Linked DNA regions of Desulfomonile tiedjei DSM 6799. The main gene of each other region encodes a partner of the protein of the gene in region 2 in a complex. Links are inferred from orthologs where the notes say so. Each region holds a gene or a part of one and is shown on either strand. Other genes may lie near its edges.

Region 1 (3,096 bases), 5.2 Mb from region 2 along the record:
TGAGACGAAAAGCTTCAGAAGACAAAATGGAGATTCCTGACGAAGTCTCCTATTTTCTTGCGGAACAAGTAGAATCGAATGTCCGTGAATTGGTCGGATATCTTGTGCGAGTCGTAGCCATGAGTACGCTTCAGGGGCTTCCTCTGACGAAGAGCCTTGCACAAACCGCTCTGAAGGAAATACTTCACCGACCGAGAAAGAACATTTCCGTTGATGATATAATCTCTGTCGTTTCAAAAGCTTATAATGTGAAACCTGCTGATATAAAATCAAAGAAGAGACATAAGTTGTACGCACAGCCAAGACAGGTGGGTATGTACCTGGCTCGAGAACTCACTGAGCTTTCGTATCCGGAAATTGGGGCATCTTTCGGCGGGAAAGATCATTCAACTGTCATTCATGCTACCAGAAAGATTGAAAAAAAGATGGAACAGGACAGCTCTCTCAAGAATTTCATCGATGGTTTGAAAAAGGATATTCGTCTGTGAACATCGTGTTGAAAACTTGTTCAAGAAAAGTGAACATCCCTGCTTCATGCAGTGACGCACTTTTTTCGCGAGTACTTATCAACATGTATTTCACAACCGGGAATCGCTGTCAGACTTCTCTGGAATGGGATTTCCACATTTTCACAAGACCTACTACGACTACTTCTTTATTTCTTTCTATGCAAAGAAAAAGAATAAACGGAGTCAAAGCACTCCAAAGTTTTTTGCAGAGAAAATTGAAGTCGATTTCACATATCCTCTTTCCATACAACAGATTTGAATCTCTCAACATATTTTGTTTCTAGGCACTATAAAGGAGCTTCCATGTTGTTTGAAATCGCTCGGGACATGTTTTTTGAAGGTTTATCCAAGACAGTTCCCATTACGGAAAAAAGATCCACTCTGCCCATCTTGTCTCACATTCTTCTGAATGCCAGTAATTCCAGTCTGTTGATTACAGCCACAGACCTGGAAGTCGGGCTTCAAATGATGTATACTTGTTCTATAAGCAAGGAAGGGATGATCACGGTCCCTGCCAAAAAAATCTTCGAAATTGTAAGGGAACTACCTTCCGGCGATCTCACCGTCGAACTTCAAGAGAATGGAAGGATAAAGATCAGTTCGGGAAGGAGTGTATTTGAGCTTGCCGGGATGGATGCATCGGAATATCCGGTTTGGCAGGCTGCGGAGGAAGTCGAAACTGCAACGATTCCAAGTGCTGACTTGATTTACTTGATCGACAAGACGTTATTCGCTTCTTCAAACGACGATTCCCGCTTCAACCTGAATGGAGTGCTCTTTGAACGAAATGAGGGAAAGACCAGATTGGTTGCAACGGATGGTCACAGGCTTGCACTGGCAGATGGTGAAGTTTTACTGCCTATCGAATCCAAGGTCTTGATCCCGAAGAAGAGCTTGATGGAGCTAAAACGATTGCTGGAAAGCGTGAAAGAAGATGTGAGCATTGGATTCGAACCGAAGAATATGGTGCTAAAAACGGACAAGTTTTTCATGACGCTTCGGCTCATCGAAGGAGATTATCCGGATTACCGGAAAGTGTTGCCTCCTCCCGGTGAAAAGAAGATAACAGTGCCGAAAACGAGTTTTCTCCATTCTTTGAGGAGAGTAGCCGTATTGGCTGCCGAACGGAATAAGGGCATAGTCTTGGACGTTCAACCAGGGAGAATCGAGCTCAGTGCAACGCATCCGGATCTCGGCACGGCCAGCGATGTAGTGGAAACAGAATATTCCGGAGATCCCATCACCGTGGTCGTGAATGTCGCGTATCTTATAGAGGCTCTGGGAGCCATCGATTCCGAGCAGGTTTCTCTCAATTTTCTCCAGGAAGGTGCGCCCATAGTAATCAGTCCGGAACCCGTTGCATCCTATTTTAACCTCGTCATGCCCATGCGGAAATGAATCCGCTATAGAGTTCCTGAAAAGAATACACCGGGTCAGCAAAATACGATCCGCAAGGTGGTTCAGAAGCCCGGGCAAATCAACCAATTTTACGTTGGAGAGGAAATTACGCTGTGGAACAACAACAGCAAGTTCATAGCTATGGTGCAGAACATATTAGAGTTTTGGAGGGCCTTGAGGCAGTCAGAAATACGCCGGGAATGTACATTGGCAACACCGGTACTGAAGGTCTTCATCAATTGGTTTGGGAAGTTGTTGACAATGCTGTCGATGAGGCCCTGGCAGGTTTCTGCCACAATATAGATGTCATCGTTCACCTGGATTCGTCAGTCACCATCGAAGATGACGGCCGCGGTATTCCCACGGAAATGCATCCGTCCGAAAAGATCCCCGCAGCGGAAGTAGTCATGACTATGCTGCATGCAGGGGGGAAATTCGATAGCAATACGTACAAAGTATCCGGAGGACTCCACGGGGTCGGTGTTTCGGTCGTGAATGCATTGTCCGAAGTGCTCAAACTCGAAATACGGCGAGGCGGCCAGGTTTATCGCCAAACATACCGGCGAGGAAAAAAAGACAGCGATCTTGAAGTCGTAGGCACTACCAAGAGAAACGGTACAAAAATAACTTTTAAAGCCGATTCGACAATATTCGGCAATCTCGAACTCGGCTATGACATTATAGCTGCCCGTTTACGAGAGCTTGCCTACCTGAATAAGGGCCTCAGGATCAGTTTTGAAGATGAGCGATCCCAAAAGGCGCCAGCCGTTTTTGAGTACGAAGGCGGAATAATCTCTTTCGTGGAACATCTTAACCGGGCCAAAAAGACAATGGATGGGAACCCCATCTATATTATCGGAGAAAAAGACTCCAATTTTATCGAATGCGCCATCCAGTACAACGACGGCTATTCAGAGACAGTATTTTCATACTGCAATAATATCAACACCTTCGAAGGTGGAACACACCTTTCCGGTTTTCGGGCCGCGTTAACGAGGACCGTGAATCAATATGCCAGTTCTAAAAACCTGCTAAAAAACGGAAAAAGTCAGGTGAGCATAAGCGGTGAGGATCTTCGGGAAGGGCTCACGGCTGTTCTCAGTGTCCGAATGCTGAATCCGCAATTTGACAGTCAGACCAAGTCAAAGCTCGGCAATATGGATATCCGCGGAATAGTCGAGCAGTTCGT
Region 2 (3,283 bases):
GCACATCCAACCCATGGGGAGCGGAGATTATATCCATACTTAGATCGGTTCCCGCCTGATGGCGTTTCATATGATTTCCACCAGCCCACCGCTTGCTTGCGGACACATCATACACCGTGCCGTTGACTGCGACAAAAGCGGGTCTGTTTTCACGGCCATCGTTCTTGGCAAGCCCCTCTCGGTCAAACTGTCTATCCACGGCAGCCCCCGAAAAAGATCACATTCAAAACTTGCAGACGGTTTTGTTTTGCTGCACGGTCAGAGTGAGGCGACTCACCCGACCGTGTACAATCAACTCTATAAGGAAGTGAATTCCAACTAAATGAGTGCGTGCAATTTCCAGCGATGTTCGCCGGCAATCTGATCGATCTGGAACTGGTCACCGTCGGAATAGTTCTCGAGAAGGTCTTTCAAGATGGTCGTCAGTTTCAGGGTGAACTTGTCCTGCTTCTCATCAGATTCATCGGATATCACGGTGACTATCAACTGAGTGTTTTCGTCAGAATAGATAGCTTGTTTTCCAACGAAAATGCGAGGATACCTCGGATTGCTCGATAATTCGCAGTTACCAAGTTTTTCCACGGCTCGGGGTTGTCTGGGCCCGGCAAGGTGCGAACGTCCTGAGCAGCTTTTACATCCAGCCATAATAACATCTCCTCATTAGATCGTACTAGCAGGTTAGAAATTTGAGTCACCTCTGTCAAGAAGGGATCTCCTTGAATTTCAAGATCCCCCTGACCCAATCACATCTTAGGCAACGCTAAGATCTTGATATCCTCTACAAAGCTTCCGTCGAATTCCGAGAGAATGGCTTTCGTTATAGGATTCTCGACTGCTTCCGTTTTCAGAGCGCGGTTGAAGTCGCTTTCTCCATCCGAAGGCCCTGCATAGGGATCTTTGGTGTCCAGGGAGGTGGGAGCCGCCAACGTCAAAATTTTGATGTGCGCTCCTCCGAAGAAATCCTGCAGCAAGGTGCCAAGTTCCGGCTTCTTAGCCAACCTGGACTCGAAGCTTTCTTTATGAATCTTTTTGGTGAAACCGATTTCAACTTCTGTAGGACCGAACAAAAGCAGATTCCCGTGATCCATTACGGACGGCAAAATGGATTCGTTTTCAGACCTGAACCGATCCTTGAGATCTGCCCATACCTCATCCGGACTTCCGGACGGAAGCGGCATGATCTGAGTGATGGTGAACGTCTCCGGGGGAATATCTTCCGGAGGATCCGGTCGAGTATCGGGTACTGCAGCCACAGGCCGCAAAGTGCTCGTTTCAGCCTTCTTCGATTTTGGAGGGGGCTCCGACGAAGGTCTGGGTTTCGGACTTGCCGGAAGACCCTTATCAATGCGGCGGATGATCTCTGCGAGATCGGTGAGTTCAGGCGCATACGCCATCTTGAGGATGGTCATCTCCATGGTCACCCAGGGATTTCCGGAACGCCTGATTTCTCCTTCACTCTTCAGAAGAATGCTGAATAGGTTTTGGAGTTCCTGGGGTGAAGAGCGTCCGGAAATGTCCTCCATGTCTTGAATCTCGGAAGGCGGCGCTTCAATCAAACCTTCTGTTCGAGCATTCCGGGGAATACTCCGAGCTACAATGAGATTGCGGACATACTGGATCAAATCCATCACGATTTGTTCCGGATCGAATCCTTGCTGAAAGAGTTCGTGAACGATCTTCAAGGACTCTGCAGGATCCCTGTCCAGCACAGCAGTGACGAGTCTGCCGAAACAGTCTTTCCCGACAATTCCGAGGATTTGCGTCACGTCCTGGACAGTTATCCGCTGAGACGAGAATGCGATAATCTGATCCAAGAGACTCAATCCATCCCTGAACGAACCGCCCGCCTCCCGTGCGAGCAGGATGAGCGCTTCCTCTTCGGCCTGAATCCCCTCCTGCACCAGGATTTTTTCCATTCCGTCGGCAATTTCTTTGACCGAAATAGTCCGAAAATTAAACCGCTGGCACCGGGAGTTTATCGTGGGCGGAACCTTGTGGGATTCTGTAGTGGCGAAGATAAATTTCACGTGTGACGGCGGTTCTTCAAGTGTCTTGAGCAACGCGTTGAATGCATTGATCGAGATCATGTGGACTTCATCGATGATGATGATCTTGTACCGGGAAGCTACAGGCGGGTACTTTATGTTCTCATTGATCTCACGGATATTTTCCACCGACGTATTGGATGCGCCGTCAATCTCCTGAACATCGACGGAGGTCCCCGAGCTTATCTCTTTGCAGCTCGTGCATGAATTGCAGGGATTCGGATCGGCTGCGTCGCGGCCCGAACAATTGAGCGATTTGGCCAGAATGCGTGCAACCGTGGTTTTGCCGACGCCGCGTACACCGCAGAATAAGAAGGCATGCGCTACCCGACCCGAAATGATGGAATTCGAGAGAGTCTGAACCACATGGCCTTGTCCGACTACTTCGGAGAATGTGGAGGGTCTGTACTTTCTTGCGAGAACCAGATATGATGGCATTTGTGCGAGGCATCCGATGCCGTGAGAAACGACCACGGCCGGTGATCGGGATTGAGGGCCGGTCCCCGAGATTACTTCCGCTGCTTCCTTCCGGACCTGACGGGTTCAGTAACTCCAGACCGCCCTCTCCGACCACCGGCTATGGCCGCTTCACCGGCGCGTTCGGGAAGGATCGGCAAAACTCAGCGAGTGTACCAGATTATTTCCGCGCTCGTCAAGATCCAGGCAAGAACAATCCGGTATTCTTCCCGCGTGGAGTCCGGAACGATTGACAATCCTTAGTGCCGAAACCTGATATTAAGATCCTGTTGTACCCATTCCCCTGCACTGTGAAGGGGTTCACACAATACATATTGTATCTGTCCGTTTTTTTTCCGGACAGTTCCCCGGATAACAAAATTCAACCATAGATTCGGCACACATTTCAGGCCATTCCAGGGTACAGTGGAAGTGCCGACAAATCGCGATCTCTTCATCGACGCGTCTGAACAGGTGCTTCACTCCGTAGTCCGCAATTCAACGTGAATCTTTTTCATCAAACCATTTAACGCGAATCCTTCTTCTCAGTCAACACAAGTAATAAACCATGAGGAGGCGATTATGAAAATCGTGAAGGTATTGTTTTCCTGTGCACTTATGACTGTTTTGCTGATGGCTGCAGATATGGGGTTCGCGCTGCAAAATCCTGCCTTGCAGACACCGGGTCAGGAATTTCAAAGTCCGCTCCCGGGGCCGGGTGGTCCGCACTCTTTCGATCCATCCGCGACCGGACACTGGAAAAGGCACCGGCACAAAGTGGA

Evidence for each region.
Region 1: the proteins of dnaX (region 2) and dnaN are in contact, whole or in part, in a cryo-EM structure (PDB 8GIZ), measured with the Escherichia coli proteins. The link is inferred for Desulfomonile tiedjei DSM 6799 from one-to-one orthologs.

What each region holds. Positions count from the first base shown.
Region 1 is NC_018025.1:880-3,975, forward strand. What follows is about bases 1-2,859. They hold dnaN (DNA polymerase III subunit beta), read left to right. Parts: upstream 1-812; coding sequence 813-1,907; downstream 1,908-2,859. Other genes in these bases: dnaA (chromosomal replication initiator protein DnaA), read left to right, coding at 1-488; gyrB (DNA topoisomerase (ATP-hydrolyzing) subunit B), read left to right, coding at 2,021-2,859. In the rest of the region: more of gyrB, read left to right, coding at 2,860-3,096. UniProt on the Escherichia coli protein: Confers DNA tethering and processivity to DNA polymerases and other proteins. Acts as a clamp, forming a ring around DNA (a reaction catalyzed by the clamp-loading complex) which diffuses in an ATP-independent manner freely and bidirectionally along dsDNA.
Region 2 is NC_018025.1:5,157,623-5,160,905, reverse strand. The notes cover bases 114-3,013. They hold dnaX (DNA polymerase III subunit gamma/tau), read right to left. Parts: upstream 2,484-3,013; coding sequence 744-2,483; downstream 114-743. Other genes in these bases: DESTI_RS22075 (hypothetical protein), read right to left, coding at 319-645; DESTI_RS29280 (DUF2231 domain-containing protein), read right to left, coding at 114-199. Outside these bases: more of DESTI_RS29280, read right to left, coding at 1-113; DESTI_RS22065 (Spy/CpxP family protein refolding chaperone), read left to right, coding at 3,084-3,283. UniProt on the Escherichia coli protein: Part of the beta sliding clamp loading complex, which hydrolyzes ATP to load the beta clamp onto primed DNA to form the DNA replication pre-initiation complex.